DNA from 4 places in the Shewanella sp. SM55 genome. Region 2 is predicted to be linked to each of the others. Evidence: predicted binding sites of a transcription regulator. Region 2 holds the regulator's gene; each other region holds the start of a gene.

Region 1 (4,217 bases), on a different contig from region 2:
AGTGATCGCAGGCCACTTCAGCGCCGAAAAATTACCTATGTTGTGGATACACCGTGGCTGCGCGGTATTGTTCGCACTCTTAGGCGTAGCAACACTGTTCTTCTAAGAATCGAGGCTGTGGTTTTGCTGCAGAATAAAATTTCTTCACGCAATATTTTATTCTTTTAAACCTAACCGTTTTGCAAGTCGGTGCAAATTACCTGTATCGATTTGCAATATTCTTGCACACGCAGCCCAATTTTGTTGATTCGCGGCTAAAACTTGACGAATAAGTTGACGCTGATATCTCTCAGTCGCCGCCTTAAGCCCCAGTATAACACTGGAATTATCTTGCGATTGTCGCTCACGACAGGCCGACTCAGACCTAAATGCTAATTCACTGGCTGGCGTTGCGGCATCTGATGGCCTATCTTCGTCGACTGTTCTGTGTGCTTGATTCATCAAAGAATCGAGCTGAAAATGTTTATCACTTAAGCTGATGTAAGCCGTTTTTAGCTCGGCTTTCGCCAACACCGCAGCCCTGTGTATCGCATGCTCTAGCTCACGCACATTACCCGGCCATGTGTATTGCTCTAATAACTGCTGCGCTGCGGGTGTGATATTGATATGGGTGAGTCCTAACTTCGCTTTACAACGTTCAAGAAAAAAACCTGTCAGCATAACAATATCTTGCCCACGCTCTCTTAATGGTGCTACGTGGATAGGAAATACGCTCAACCTATGGTAAAGATCGAAACGAAAGCGCCCTTCCGTTGCCTCTTGGTGCAGAATTCGATTAGTGGCAGCAATAATCCGAGTATTAACTTTTAGGCTCTTATCACTGCCCACTCGCTGTAATTCACCGTATTGTAAAACCCTCAATAACTTAGCTTGCAGCCCCAAGGGAAGCTCCCCGATTTCATCTAAAAACAAGGTCCCCTTGTCAGCGAGTTCAAACTTGCCTTGCCTATGACTGATTGCCCCCGTAAATGCCCCTTTTACATGCCCAAATAACTCGCTTTCGGCGACGGACTCCGGCAATGCAGCGCAGTTCAAATAGATAAGTGATTTATCGGCTCTGGTCGATTGATTATGTATCGCCGCGGCCACTAACTCCTTACCCACACCGGTTTCGCCGGTAATTAATACCGATAAGTCAGTGCCTGCCACGGCACTTATCTGCTGCTTTAGCGATTGGATCTGTGTGGATTGCCCTATGATCTCCTGCTGACTAGCAGGACGATTGAGCACCTCAGTGCCATTGGAAACTTCAACAACTTGGGATTCTAGCTGTTGCATCAATAACGCAGTATTAAGACTGGCTGCGGCCAGTGCGCTGATCACACGCAACTCGCTATCACTAAAACCATCAAACTGATGAGGGTTGAAACCATCAATGGTGAGCGCCCCAATTAAGCGATCGTTCGCGATTAGTGGTAAACCAATGCAAGCATGTACATGTAAGTTCGCACTATGATGTGGAATTAAACCATCATACGGATCGGGAAGTTCACTGTCGGCAGGGAAACGAACCACATCGCCAGCACGGGCGATAGCCTCTAATCTCGGATGCTCACTAATTTGAAAGCGCCGCCCTAACACTTCGGCAAAGAGCCCATCTATCGCCAAGGGGACAAATTGCTGCTCCCGAAATGCCAATAATGCCGCAGCATCACAATTGACACGCCGCCTGACCACTGCCAACAAACGCTCAAATCTGTCTTGCGTCGACACGCCGACAGTTAAATCTAAGGCTAACTGAGTTAAATCAGCATGGGCACTCATAGCACATCCACAGTCAAATAAAGTCATATTGACAACAGTGTAATGTCAATTTGACCAATATCAAATTGTCATTATGACACCAACAAGTGATTTCAAATGTTGAAATACGTTAATACCAATAAAAATCAACGCCTTACAATGTTGGCATAGTGAGTGCAATAAGAGATTTAACTAAATAAGCAAGATTTACGTAGCGCATTCATTATTAATTATCACAGGTGTATTTATGACTATTCATGTAAAAAACAATATCCACTGGGTGGGTCAACGCGATTGGGAAGTGCAAGATTTTCATGGTACTGAGTACAAAATAACTAAAGGCACAAGCTACAATAGCTACCTTATCCGTGAAGAAAAAACCGTGTTAATTGATACAGTTGATCATCGTTTTAGCCAGCAATTCTTACAAAATCTTGAAGCTGAAATTAATTTAACCGACATAGACTATATTGTGATGAACCATGCAGAGGAAGACCACTCAGGCGCCCTGACTGCATTAATGGCCAAAATTCCTAACACTCCAATTTACTGCAGTGAAAATGCGGTCGACTCCATTGTAGGACATCACCACCACCCAGAATGGAATTTCATTACCGTAAAGACAGGGGATAGTTTAGCGATAGGCAATGGTAAGCAACTGATATTTATCGAAGCACCTATGTTGCATTGGCCAGATAGCATGATGACATACCTCACCGAAGATGCGGTTTTATTCAGTAACGATGCCTTTGGCCAACACTATTGCGACGAACATTTATTCAATGATGAGGTTGATCAAAATGAATTAATGGAACAATGCCTACGGTACTACTCAAACATTTTAACGCCCTTTAGCAGCCTAGTGACGGCTAAAATTCACGAAGTATTAAGCTTTAATTTACCTGTAGATATGATCGCAACTTCACACGGCATTGTGTGGCGTGATAATCCTGCCCAAATTATTCACCAATATTTAGCTTGGGCCGACGCTTATCAAGAAGACCGCATCACGATTTTCTACGACTCTATGTCCAATAATACTCGCATGATGGCCGACGGTATTGCTCAAGGTATTCATGATGTTGACCCCAATGTAGCAGTAAAAGTGTATAACGTCGCACGTCATGATAAAAACGAAATCCTTGCACAGGCATTTAGGTCAAAAGGTATTTTAGTCGGCTCATCCACCATGAATAATGTGATGATGCCTAAAATTGCCGCCATGCTTGAAGAAATCACGGGCCTGCGTTTTCGCAATAAAAAGGCGGCAGCTTTTGGTAGTTATGGCTGGAATGGCGGCGCAGTCGATAGAATTCACACTCGTTTGATGGATGCTGGTTTTGAAACCTCGGTGGGATTAAAAGTCAAATGGCGTCCCGATCGAGATGCGATGCAAGAATGCCGTCAGCACGGCCAGCGAATCGCGCGAGAATGGGCATTGCGGCCCCTTGATAGCGCGAATAGTCGCTCTATCATTAATCAAGTCATGTCAAAACCTAGCCAAGCCACCACGGCCAGTCAAACAGCTGAAAACACTGCTACTAATAACGTCCCTGTGACGGCACCGATTGCAACAAACGCGTGCGAATTAAATGATACACAATCAATGATTTGCACCGTTTGCCAATGGGTTTACGACCCTGAAAAAGGAGAACCTAATCAAGATGTCATTGCTGGCACACCTTGGACTCAAGTGGCCGAAGACTTCCTCTGTCCCGAATGTGGCCTAGGTAAAAGCGTTTTCGCTGTCATAAAAAATGAGGTGACTAATGCCTAAGCCAATCGTCATTATCGGCAGTGGATTCGCGGCATATCAGCTAGTCAAAACACTGCGACGTTTAAACCGCGAACAACCGATTACAGTTATCACAGCCGACTCTGGTGACGAATACCATAAACCAGATTTAAGCCATGTGTTTAGCCTTAAAAAAATGGCGTCAGACCTCATAAAATTGACCGCGACTGAATTTGCACATGAGCAACAAATTGATGTAATAAATCACTGTGAAGTCATAAAAATAGATAAAGTTCGTCAGGTAGTCTGTTGCCATCAAGGACGCGAAATTGCGTACAAAAAATTAGTGCTTGCCACGGGTGCACGGCCCTTTATTCCACCTATAGAGGGAGATGGCGTCGATATCATCCACACAGTTAACAGCTTAATAGAATATCAGGCCTGCGAAGCAGACATCCATGGCGCGAGGAGAGTACTGGTTATCGGTGCTGGTTTGGTCGGAGTTGAACTGGCAATGGACTTAGCAACTGCAGGTAAGCAAGTGTTTTTGGTCGATCCACAAGCGAGCTTAATGCCGAATATGCTACCCGAAATGTTAAACCACAAACTGACCGCTGTACTAAAGCAGCATAACGTCACAGTGCAATTGCAAACCCGAGTCAGCCAACTGCAACACCAAGATGGCAGTATCTCTGTGTGCCTAGATAATGACCAACGGTTTATTTGTGATGCGGTTATC
Region 2 (4,217 bases):
AGTCAAAATTAAAGCTGTGAGCCAAACTGCGGATATCAAAAACAACCAGATCATCTTCTTTGGTCCGGTGGAAGTTACCCAAGGCTCAATAAAAATCCAAGCAAATGAACTGCGTGCATTTTCCGCTGAAGGTGAAAATAGCAAAACTTTAGTCGCCACAGGCAACCCTGCTACGTATAGCCAGATATTAGACGATGGCCGTCCTGCATCGGCGAGCGCGAAAGAAATTCGTTACGATATGGCAAGCCGCACCTTAACTCTGAAAGGTATGGCGTCATTAGATCAAGCGGGTAGCCAAGTTACAGGCAATTTAATCCGCTATAACATGATTCAACAGAAATTGATGGCCGAGAGTACTGGCAGTGGTGACGATCGCGTGATCACTATTATTCAGCCAGAAAACTATCAAGATGATGCTAAATCAGATGCTCCAGCGGATAAACCTGTAAAAAAGCAGGACTCTAAATGACCCAAATCACCTTAAGAGCACAAAATCTGGCAAAAAGTTACAAGAGTCGCCAAGTGGTTAAAGACGTCAGTCTGACGGTAAAAACCGGTCAAGTCGTTGGCCTACTCGGTCCAAACGGTGCCGGTAAAACCACGACCTTTTACATGGTTGTCGGGCTAGTGAAGAGCGATAAGGGGCATATCTTTATCGACGATGATGATTTAACCGCAGATCCTATGCATCTGCGTGCCCGCAAAGGCATAGGTTACTTACCGCAGGAAGCCAGTATCTTTCGTAAGCTAACTGTTCATGACAACATCATGGCCGTACTGCAAACTCGTAAAGAACTTAAAAACGAAGAACGAGAAGAAGAACTAGAACATCTGCTCGAAGAGTTTCATATCACCCACATCCGTGACAGCCAAGGCATGTCATTGTCGGGTGGCGAACGTCGTCGCGTCGAAATTGCGCGGGCTTTAGCCGCTAATCCTAAGTTCATTTTGCTCGATGAACCGTTTGCCGGCGTCGATCCTATTTCGGTTATCGACATCAAGAAGATTATCGAACAACTCAAAAGTCGCGGCCTTGGCGTACTGATCACAGACCATAATGTCCGCGAGACATTAGATGTATGTGAACATGCTTATATTGTGAGTCACGGAAACCTGATTGCCGAAGGAACTCCAGCAGAGATCTTAGACAATCAGCAAGTTAGGGCTGTGTACTTAGGTGAACAATTCAGGCTATAGTTAATCGAGCGAAGCCAATGGAGGCAATTTATACCGCCATTGGGCTTCACTCAAAATGATAATAAGCGACCTCATCCAACAATAATAACGTAGGGATCAGCGGTAACATGAAAGCGTCACTCCAGCTCAAACTGGGTCAACAGTTAACCATGACGCCACAACTACAACAGGCTATACGTCTGTTGCAACTGTCGTCATTAGAACTGCAGCAAGAGATCCAGCAAGCATTAGATTCTAATCCCCTTCTCGAGCTGGAAGAGGATCAATTCGACGCCACTAAAACCCCTGTAAACCAAACGCTATCCGATACGGATTTCAGTGAATCTAGCACTCTGCCACCAGAAAAAGACAGCTCCACCATAGATACGGCAGAGTCGCTAACCAAAGAATCCATGCCCGATGAGCTCCCCATGGACACCACATGGGATGAAGTGTTTACCGCCTCCCCAAACTCAGGCCCCGGCGGCAGTCGTGAAGACGATATGCCCTTCCAAGGCGAGACCAGTGAAGGTTTGTACGAACACTTAGAATGGCAAAAAAACCTCACGCCGTTTTCTGAAACCGATTTAGCCATTGCCACCGCCATTATTGATGCCATCGACGATCAGGGCTATCTCACCCAAAGCACTGAAGAAATTCTCGAAGCCATGGGCAATCCTGAAGTTGAGCTTGACGAAGTCGAAGCCGTACTCAAGCGTATTCAGCATTTTGATCCCATAGGCGTTGCCGCCCGCGATTTAAGTGAATGCCTGCTGATCCAACTGTCGCATTTCGCCGCTGATACTCCCAACCTAGAAAACGCCCGTATGCTGATCAAAGATCATTTAGATCTGATCGCCGCCCGTGATTTTAGGTTATTGATGCGTAAGACTAAATTAAAAGAAGATGAATTAAGGGATGGTATAGCACTTATCCAAACCCTCAATCCTCGCCCAGGTTTGTTGATCACGCCCAATAATGACGAATACGTTATCCCAGATGTGTCTGTGTCGAAGAAAAATGGCCGCTGGGTCGTTGAGCTTAATCCTGACTGCATGCCAAAAATCAATGTAAATCAACATTATGCTTCTATGGCACGCAGTACCAAAAACCAAGCCGATAGCCAATTTATTCGCGGCCATCTGCAAGAGGCTAAATGGTTTATTAAGAGCTTAGAAAGCCGTAACGATACTTTGCTTAAAGTTGCTAATTGCATAGTGCAATATCAGCAAGGTTTCTTTGAGTATGGTGAAGAAGCCATGAAGCCTATGGTGCTTAACGATATTGCCGAAGCGGTAGAAATGCATGAGTCCACCATCTCACGGGTCACAACTCAAAAATACATGCATACCCCTAAGGGACTTTTTGAACTAAAATACTTCTTCTCTAGCCACGTCGGTACTGACGATGGTGGTGAGTGCTCATCCACAGCAATCAGAGCCTTTATAAAGAAACTGGTGGCAGCGGAAAACCAGAAAAAACCATTAAGCGATAGTAAGATGGCACAACTTCTGGCAGAACAAGGGATCAACGTAGCCCGCAGAACCATTGCGAAGTACCGAGAGGCTATGCTTATTCCACCTTCTAATCAGCGTAAAAGTTTATAACCTACAGTGGATATCGGAGGACGTTTCTATGCAAATAAACCTAAGTGGACACCATGTCGAAATTACCGAATCGTTACGTGCATATGTAGAAGAAAAGTTTTCAAAACTTGAACGCCATTTCGAACAGATCAATAATGTGCACGTTGTGCTCAATGTTGAGAAAATGCAACAGATTGCCGAAGCGAGAATAAACCTCATAGGTGGTGAAGTTTTTGCTACTTCAGAGCATGCTGACATGTATGCCGCTATAGACGCCCTGATTGACAAGCTTGACCGTCAGGTTATTAAACACAAAGAGAAGTTAACAAAACACTAATAATGGAACTTTGTACCATACTGCGGCCGGAGTGCACTACCTGCGCCACTCCGGGCAGCAAGAAAAAGGTACTGGAACTCATCAGCGACTTAGTCGCTGCCCAGTACCCGACCCTCTCATCTCAAGAGATATTCGAAAGCCTAGTGGCGCGCGAAAAGATGGGAAGCACAGGTATAGGTAACGGCATCGCCATTCCACATGGTCGACTAGCCGATATAGATCAGCCCATTGCCATACTAATTAAGTGTGAAGAGCCGATAGCATTTGATGCTATCGATAAGCAACCTGTTGATATTTTATTTGCACTACTGGTGCCTGCAGACCAATGTCAGCAGCACTTAAGTACCTTGTCTTGCATGGCCGAAAAGCTGAGCGACAAGCAAATATTAAAGCAATTACGCAAGACGCATGATGAAACGGAACTCTATCAGGTAATCACTGGATGAAACTGGTCATAGTGTCGGGCCGCTCAGGCTCAGGCAAATCTGTCGCCCTTAGGGTACTCGAAGATCTCGGCTATTATTGTGTCGATAACCTTCCCTTGCCATTGATTGGCAGTTTGCTTGAGCAACTCAAAGGCAGTAACGATCTCGTCGCCATCAGTGTCGACGTGCGTAACATGCCTGAGCAGGATAAGGTCTTAGTAAAACAACTCGCTAGCCTACCTCCAGATACTGAGTTAACGAGCTTCTTCCTTAACTCCAGCGATAAAATTCTGCTCAAGCGTTACAGCGAAACCCGCCGTTTGCATCCTTTGTCGAAGAGCCGAGTCTCTTTGCAAGAAGCGATAAAGCTGGAGGGGAAACTGCTCGAGCCTATGTCAAAACTGGTCGATCACTACATAGATACGTCGAATTTGAATATCTATGATTTAAGCGACCAAGTCAGACAAATTCTCCTTGGTAGTGTCGATAAAGAACTCGTGATCAACTTCGAGTCCTTTGGCTTTAAGCACGGAATGCCCACCGAAGCCGACTTTATGTTCGATGTGCGCTTCCTGCCCAATCCCCACTGGGAGTTGGCGCTGCGGCCATTGACTGGCTTAGATGAACCCGTAGCTGAGTTCTTAAATCGTCAACCACTGGTTAATAAGTTCATCTGGCAAATCGAAAATTTAC
Region 3 (4,217 bases), on a different contig from region 2:
CCTGTTTGAGAATGCTCACCGAGGACAAGGTGCAACCATCAACTTGCCTAAAATTAAGCGTTTTGTTGAAGAAGCTCAACGTCAAGGATATCGTTTTGATACGCTAGATAACTATGCCCCTGCTTGGCAGGAACAGCATAATTATCAACTACCTGAGTTTGTGTCCTATCAAGATAAAATCTATTCCTTAGTGCAAGCGCATTTCTCCCAAAGCAATTGGCAACCAAGCCAAACCCCAGCCTTGTGGAAAAACGAAAAGTAGTGATGTATTGGGCTGAGTATTTACTCAGCCCATCATATTGGTCGAGTAAAAGGCATGTTGCTGAACTTAGCCTGACAAAATTCAAAATAGCGGCATTTTTTACACTTTACCCACTTCGCTTTAACTCAGTATCTGTAATACTGCTCCGACATTGATTTGAAGTTTATCGGTGTTAGAAAAGTAGCGCATAACGAGCGCGATTGGGGAGAGAAGATGAGTACGTTTGTAAAATTAACCATAGCGGCAACCTTAGTGGTATTAGCCTTACTTGCTGCGGGTATTTACCGTTTCAACATGACCAATGATGATATTTATATGGTGATGGAAGATGGTAAGGTCATGCAATACGATGAAGCCATGGCGCATGAAAAAACTCAGGCTCAGGCGAATGAGATCGAAACTGTGACACCTTTTGAGGTAAAGCCTGTGGCGAATGCATCGGAAGTGATGCTCAAACTCTTTAGCTTAAATACCGCCAATCCTGTTGAAATAACGCTGCCTGAGGGCGGCAAGTCCGTTGCACTGACTCATTTTATTAAGATCAAACAAACAGAGTTTGCTATGGGCGACTACCAAGATGGTGAGGTAAAAGGTCGAGCATTACTTGATTACTTACGCATTACACCGTTAAATTTCGATCCCGCTCTAGAGCCGGACACCCAAAGTGACGCACCGATTCAAGATGATCCTAAAATGCAAACTATGCCCTTTGTGGCGCCCTTTATTGTGACGACTCAAGGTTCAGGCATATTTTGGTATCTTGGATTGTTTAATCTGGATTTTAAACACAATAGCTTGAAACACTTAGGCAGTGTCATGCTTGGCGATCGAATCGAGGTGGATAGTATTGAACCTGTTTATCCTTTCGAAGCCCCATTCAAAATTGCTGTGACTTATCGCGATAGAGCGTCTGACCAACCCATGTCTGAAAGCCCTGAAATAGTCAAAACCATAGAGATGATAGTGAGTGAGACCAGCCTACATAAGTAGCGTGTAAATGCCATTATGGATCTGCGCAGGCTTATGCTAAGTTGTTTTTCGGTAAGTGGGTGATGTTTGCTTCAGTAGCAAGCGTTAGCAGGTAATAGGTCAGCATAAGATTTCGACAAGGAGAGTGTCATGCAAGTTAGCAAAATCACTGGGAAATTTGATGTTAAGCTCACTCCTGATAGCCCCTATGCTACTGGCATTGGTGGTGTGACGTTAGGACGTATGGGCTTAGATAAAACCTTTTATGGTGAGCTTGAGGGGCGCAGCAAAGGGGAAATGCTCAGTGCTATGACGTCAGTCAAGGGCTCAGCTGGCTATGTGGCCATTGAACAAGTGGTTGGTAATTTGTGCGGTAAGCAGGGCAGTTTTGTATTACAACATTTTGGCATTATGACCGATGGACAAAATCGTCTGATCTTAGAAGTGGTACCCCATTCTGGGGCGGGGGAGTTGCAGGGGTTAACTGGCACTATGACCATCAATATTGAGAATGGCCAACATTTTTATGCATTCCAGTTTGGCTTTGAAGCTTAGTTTGACTTTGAAGCTTGAATAACACCTGCGTTTTAGCTCAGTTTTCTGTAACTCTTCTCCTTTATGATCATTCGAGTCATCTGAATTCACCCTTCTTAATTTAAGCGAGTAAGTCTTTTCGATTGGGTCTGAAAATGGGCATAAAAAAACCAGCTGAGGCTGGTTTTTTTGATTCTTTTTTCATAAAGCACTATCGAACCTTGAGTCTAGATCTGTGTGCTGTTACTTAAAATACGTTTAATTTAAAAAATGCCGTTGTCGCGAGAGTTAAGACACTTTTTTAACAACTTTAATTTTATCAACGACCTTTTTCACATCGTCGGTATTTTCGGCAATTTTCAGTGCTAGTTGACGTTCTGCATCGCTGGCAACTTCACCTTTCAATGTGACTATGCCATTGGCAACATCCACATTAATTTGGGTGCCGGATACGTCAGTTGAAAACAGTAAACGCGTTTTGATGACTGTGGCAACTTTAGAGTCAGTTAAGGTGGCAACAACTTCACTGGTGCCTTCTTTTTCATTCATCACAGTGAGTTGGTTATCGACATCTTTCACTCCATCTAAGCTTTTGATGAGCTCTGTGGCGAGGGCTTTATCCACACTGCTTTCCACTTTACCTGTTAATGTCACTTTACCATCTTTGACATCTGTAATGATGTCGAAGGAATTGAGATTCGTGTTGAGCAGTAAAGTGGTTTCTGCTTTACCATCGATCCACGCATCCTTGGTTCCGCCTTTCCAATCTTGGGCGGCGGCCACATTTAAACTGATTGAACCGACAAGTAAAGCCACTAGTACTGATGCTGTTGTAGTTTTCATAATCATATCCTCCGTTGTTTTCTCGAAGCTAGATAATGCGCCAATCGTGCCAATGTTTTTAAGTTAATGATTTTTAATGTTTTAATTGTTTTATCTGGCGTTTTTATACCTTAGCATTTTCCTTTAGGTCGGTCTTTTTTACCGACAAAATGTAATTTTTTCTGGCATGCTGAGCCATCATTCGAGCATAAAAAACCGCACTCATCAGTGCGGTATTATGTCTGTAGTAAAAGTGGAGGGGAGTCGGTTAAATATGGCTCACTTAGCGACAGGGAATTAATGGTGATTGAGCGATCCCGTACCGTCGTAACTCATTTGCAGCCAAGCGGCACCCTCTGCAAGTTGGTTTGCAAGTTGTGGCTGATGCGCTTGCCTTACTGCTTGTTTTATTTGGATTAGCACTTGCTGCTCTATATCGACAAGGGCGGTCATAGCCTGCGAAATTTGGCACTGTTGCAGCAATTCTGTTGCTTGAGTATAAGTGACGGGCACGGTGTGACTTAGGCCATTAATTGGCTCGTCAGCCAAACGTCTCAGCTGTTCAAACCGAGTTAACATTCGTTGATGGATGTTAGCTTTGGCGGAAAAAACACGCTTAAGATTATAGTCTTCGACATACCTCCTCGCTTGGTTGTAAAATGTGAGTCCTTCCTGATTCAGCTTGATGATTTCATCGATCAACATGATATCGGCGCGGATATCAGTCTGATGTTGCACAACATTAGACTTCATTATGGGCCTCCTAATGCCAGTGTTCGACATAGATTGTTTAACTGCTTGGGTAAACTGATTTTGTTTCGTTCAGCTACCATGCATATTCTGTTCTCGTTTTTAATGATATTTTAACAGGCTGATTTTTAGACTGATATTCTCAGTTCATCGAGATATCATCTTAGAACATCGGCAACTATTACCGTTGCTGTTGTTAAAATTTCATGGCTGACATACAGTAGTTTTTCATACAGGGAGTAGATACGCATGGCTCGACTGACACTTTTTTATCACTTGCAGGATGTTAGCGCCGAGCAAGCAATCATCGAACTTGCTGGTGCTGCTGACTTTAATAAGCTACGCAGTGTCGATGACTTGCCTTGGATAGAGCAGCTAGGGGCAAATCACGTCGATGTTGCCATTATTGAGTTATCCAGTCTTAGTCGTGAAGATTACCTTGTGCTGCTGGATAATGCGGCCATGTCAAATATTGAGTTTATTTTTCTCTCCGACGGTCAGCCAAACCCCAATCTTGATCAGTTAATGTCTCATTTTGCTGGTTACCACTTTCGCAAACCTTACGATATGCCGCTAATCAGCGAAATTTTTGCTGATTTTGCACAGTATTTAGCATCATCGCCTAATCGACAGCATCCTTTTGCTAGCGAGCTAGACCAATACGGTTTGCTTGTTGGTTCATCAGCTCCTATGCACAAGCTATATCGCACAATTCGTCGCGTCTCTGCGACAGGCAGTAATGTGCTGATTATTGGGGAAAGTGGGGTCGGGAAAGAACTGGTTGCTAATACCATACATCTTGCCAGCCCTAGGGTGAACGAGCCTTTTATTGCGATTAACTGTGGTGCATTAAGCCCAGAATTGGTCGACAGTGAGCTGT
Region 4 (4,217 bases), on a different contig from region 2:
TGCGATAAGGTCGTATTCATCTACAAAAGGGTAAGCATAGGCATCTCGCTCTGGCCAAGCGACTAAACGTGCTAGGGTGTCAGGCTGATTAACCACACCTTCGAAAATTTCTTTACCAAGTGAAATCAAAAAACACCTAAACTCGGCAAAAGCATATTCAGAATCACAACCCGTAATAATGTAAGCCGCCCCCCAAACAGACCACAGATAACTACGGCGCATCTGCTGACCAAACATTTTATCGAAAGCTTTTAACTCTTCATTACTCAATTCGGCAAGTTTCTGCTTCAGTGCTTGAGTCAAAGACTCCTGTGATTGCGCCGCTTCTGTTCGCGTGACTAAACCCCAAAACTCAACTTCTGTCATAAACGTCACCTATTAGAGCCTCTAGCAAAAAGGCATATTCTACACGATATTACGGTTATACTGGACTCGGATTAGGGCATTTCCTACACTTGCTCATCTTCTTTGCTACTGGTGTGCACTTCAATCTATGCCTAAACGTCTTATACTACTGATCACGTTATATTGCCTCTTCAGCATTGCTGCACTTTGGCGTACTGTGATGACTCAATCCCTTGATGTATTCACCCTAGGTGTCCTCCCCGTGCTCGTTGGCATACTCATACGCGCGCCGTGGTCTAGCTTAGTGTTGAAAATTTATATTGGCATGCAAACCTTAGGATTCTCGGCACTGGGGATTACAGCAATTATTGCCTATCGCATTACCCCTGAGGATGTAAAAGTGGTTGTTTCTGGCCACAACATTCCTATGTTGCCACTCACAGTGAGCATTATTGTTATTTTACTCGTGCAGTATTGGATCGCATTTTCTAAGGTCACGAGACACTATTTGACCCGCCAAACTCAGTAATGGACTTTGTTGCTAAGCTGTTATCAATAGCGTAGCTTAGCGACCCAGTAAAATACTTACGACTCTTAACTTGAAGTAGACTATGAGCCATTTATCGCCCAGCGAACTTTCCATTCTTTTAGTAGAACCTTCAGAGACACAGCGTCGAATTATTATTCAGCGCTTACAACAAGAAGGCATTCTCAGCATTCAAACCGCAGAAAACATAGAAGCGGCTAAAGATATTATTGCTCGCCATAAACCTGACCTTATTGCGAGCGCCATGCATTTCGATGATGGCACTGCCATCGATCTCTTGGGCTACTTAAGGGCCAACGCTGACTGCAAAGATATCCAATTTATGCTGGTCTCGAGTGAGTGCCGCCGTGAGCAACTTGAAATATTCCGCCAATCGGGTGTAGTAGCGATTCTACCTAAACCCTTCAGTGCCGACCATTTAGGTACAGCATTGAATGCCACGATTGATTTACTCAGCCACGATGAACTCGACCTGAGTAATTTCGATGTACAAGATGTACGTGTATTAGTGGTCGATGATAGCCGTATGGCAAGAAACGTCATTAAACGTACGATTGGTAACTTAGGGATGAAGCTGATTACCGAGGCCGAGGATGGTGCGCAAGCCATAGCGTTAATGAAACACAATATGTTCGACTTAGTGATCACTGATTACAATATGCCGAGTGTAGATGGGCTAGCTTTGACACAATTTATCCGCAATGAAAGCCAACAATCACACATTCCCATCTTGATGGTGTCTTCCGAAGCCAACGATACCCACCTCAGCAATGTGTCCCAAGCGGGTGTAAATGCCTTATGTGACAAACCCTTTGAACCCAAACTTGTTAAAAAATTACTCTATCAACTGTTAGAAGAATAAAACCAGAATAAAACTTAAATCACGAACTGAGTAAATATTCTGCGCTTTACTGAACATCCTGTTGCACGCTAGACGCAAAAGGCTTTCCAAGTGCTAAACCTTATGGCATGTTAGGCACGCTTATTTCAAATAAATCTACGGAAAGAAGAGACAATAAAAATGAACAAAACTGAACTAATCGCCAAAATTGCAGAAAATGCCGATCTAACGAAAGTAGAAGCAGCACGCGCATTGAAGTCTTTTGAAGCAGCTATTACCGAATCAATGAAAAATGGTGACAAAATCTCCATCGTAGGTTTCGGTTCTTTTGAAACAGCGACTCGTGCCGCTCGCACTGGCCGTAATCCACAAACGGGTAAAGAAATTCAAATTGCTGAAGCGACAGTGCCGAAGTTTAAAGCGGGTAAAACCCTACGTGACAGCGTAAACTAAGTTATAAAATTCAATACAACGCCTCCATTGTGAGGCGTTTTTTTTGCCCAATCCCAGTGAAGCACTGAATGTTTTTTGCACAACAAAAGTGCGCCTCTGCCCCACAAACTGGCAAATAAAAACATTTCATTAACATTTAGAGTTCTAATACCTTGTTTTACATGGCATTGTAATAGTGGCATGTGATTAGCAAATCCTTCCTTAGAAAAAAACCAAGATGCACTAATGACCACAGCTGACTTTGAGTGTGCCAATGGTGAATCGATAAATAAGTCAATCGAGGGGATGAGCATGAAGAAATCACTGTACAGCGTTTTGGCCTTATCGACGGGAATGTTACTGGCAGGCAACGCCTTTGCAGCCGTATCAGGCAACATTGGCGGTACCTCTAATTATCTATGGCGCGGTGCGACCCAAACTAAAGATGCGGTCGCAATCCAAGGTGGCCTTGACTACAGCCACGATTCTGGATTTTATGCGGGAACTTGGGCATCGAATGTGGATTTTGGTGATGATACTAGCTACGAGCTTGATCTATATGCAGGTTATGGCGGCAGTATTACCGAAGACATCAGCTACGACTTTGGCTATCTCTACTACGCCTATCCAGACGCGCCGGGCAGTATTGATTTTGGTGAGCTCCATGCTGCTGTCACGTGGAAATGGCTCGAACTAGCTTACTCCCAAGTCATCAATGCCGGTGACGATCTGGCCGCCGATCCTTTAGATAATAAAGATCTCAGTTATCTTGCCGCGACGGTATCCGTTCCTCTCACTGAAAAGCTGAGTTTATCAGTGCACTATGGTTACTCAAACGGTGATGTCGTCCAATCTTGGTTTGGCGAAGATAATTATGCCGACTATAACGTGACTCTCAGCGCAGATACCAGTATAGGCACAGTGTCATTTATGGTCTCTGATACCGATCTCACCGATGATGCCAAACTAGTACTCGGATATTCCTACAGTTTTGATCTATAGGCTCTAAGCATAACAAAACGCCACCTTAAAAAGTGGCGTCGTTTTATCACCATCACCTACTAGGCAATAATTGACCGGTTTGTTTTACGGGCCGCAACCATTTTCTCAATATATTCAACAATGGGCTCAGTCACTGAAATCCCTGTTGTTTGCTCAATCCCTTCAATGCCTGGCGCCGAATTAACCTCAAGGATCAGTGGGCCACGGTTAGAACGTAAAATATCTACTCCCGCGACAACCAATCCCATCGCCTTCACAGCGGCAATAGCCATTTTACGCTCAACAGAGGTGATTTTTACCACCTCACCACAACCACCTAAATGCAGATTTGAGCGGAAATCACCCTCGGGACCTTGACGCTTCATCGAAGCAACAACCTTGTCACCGACAACAAAACAACGAATATCACTACCATTGGATTCTTTAATGTATTCCTGTACTAAGATATTCGCTTTGAGCCCCAAGAATGCTTCAATCACGCTCTCAGCAGCCGTTTTAGTTTCAGCGAGTACGACACCAATCCCTTGAGTGCCTTCGAGTAATTTAATGACTAACGGAGCGCCGCCCACCATATTGATGAGATCTGGGATATCATTTGGCTTATTGGCAAAACCCGTCACTGGCATGCCAATCCCTTTGCGGGAAAGTAGTTGCAGTGCCCGCAATTTGTCCCGCGAACGCGCAATGGAGATTGAATCATTCGCGGCATATACGCCCATCATTTCAAACTGACGAACAACGGCACAACCATAAAAAGTCACGCTAGCATGAATACGCGGAATGATGGCATCAAACCCAACTAATTCAGTACCTTCATAATGAATGCTAGGTTTAATAGAATTAATATTCATGTAGCAATTCAGCGTATTGATCACGACTGCTTCATGTCCACGACTTTGGCAAGCCGCGACTAAGCGTTGTGTTGAATACAACTGGGGGAATTGGGATAAAATACCTATTTTCATTGCTGAGTGACCAACTTAAGCATGAGTGAATAAACCGTTCTGCGGCACCAAAAGCACAGCGACAGAAAAAGGGGCTGATATTTGT

Evidence for each region. Region 2 encodes sigma-54, which starts transcription at its own class of promoters, with help from an activator protein. Its sites were predicted from a motif close to GTTGGCACGNNNNTNGNNT; they were not measured.
Region 1: a site for sigma-54 is predicted at 1,905-1,923, ahead of norV (anaerobic nitric oxide reductase flavorubredoxin). Genes of this name have one in related genera too.
Region 3: a site for sigma-54 is predicted at 2,644-2,662, ahead of L5L91_RS02630 (BON domain-containing protein). Genes of this name have one in related genera too.
Region 4: a site for sigma-54 is predicted at 2,361-2,379, ahead of L5L91_RS05535 (TorF family putative porin). Genes of this name have one in related genera too.

What each region holds. Positions count from the first base shown of each region.
Region 1 is NZ_JAKKRS010000008.1:216,864-221,080, reverse strand. Features, by position in the region: gene L5L91_RS12465 (TMEM165/GDT1 family protein) at 1-106, shown strand, start outside; gene norR (nitric oxide reductase transcriptional regulator NorR) at 157-1,764, opposite strand; gene norV (anaerobic nitric oxide reductase flavorubredoxin) at 1,991-3,520, shown strand; gene norW (NADH:flavorubredoxin reductase NorW) at 3,513-4,217, shown strand, end outside.
Region 2 is NZ_JAKKRS010000015.1:13,884-18,100, reverse strand. Features, by position in the region: gene lptA (lipopolysaccharide transport periplasmic protein LptA) at 1-469, shown strand, start outside; gene lptB (LPS export ABC transporter ATP-binding protein) at 466-1,197, shown strand; gene L5L91_RS17180 (RNA polymerase factor sigma-54) at 1,305-2,783, shown strand; gene hpf (ribosome hibernation promoting factor) at 2,812-3,099, shown strand; gene ptsN (PTS IIA-like nitrogen regulatory protein PtsN) at 3,102-3,545, shown strand; gene rapZ (RNase adapter RapZ) at 3,542-4,217, shown strand, end outside.
Region 3 is NZ_JAKKRS010000001.1:600,917-605,133, reverse strand. Features, by position in the region: gene L5L91_RS02645 (polysaccharide deacetylase family protein) at 1-262, shown strand, start outside; gene L5L91_RS02640 (hypothetical protein) at 476-1,252, shown strand; gene L5L91_RS02635 (DUF3224 domain-containing protein) at 1,382-1,786, shown strand; gene L5L91_RS02630 (BON domain-containing protein) at 2,054-2,608, opposite strand; gene L5L91_RS02625 (hypothetical protein) at 2,885-3,340, opposite strand; gene L5L91_RS02620 (sigma-54 interaction domain-containing protein) at 3,587-4,217, shown strand, end outside.
Region 4 is NZ_JAKKRS010000003.1:34,019-38,235, reverse strand. Features, by position in the region: gene L5L91_RS05555 (DUF4240 domain-containing protein) at 1-366, opposite strand, end outside; gene L5L91_RS05550 (hypothetical protein) at 494-874, shown strand; gene L5L91_RS05545 (response regulator) at 957-1,754, shown strand; gene L5L91_RS05540 (HU family DNA-binding protein) at 1,914-2,186, shown strand; gene L5L91_RS05535 (TorF family putative porin) at 2,478-3,167, shown strand; gene rimK (30S ribosomal protein S6--L-glutamate ligase) at 3,227-4,132, opposite strand.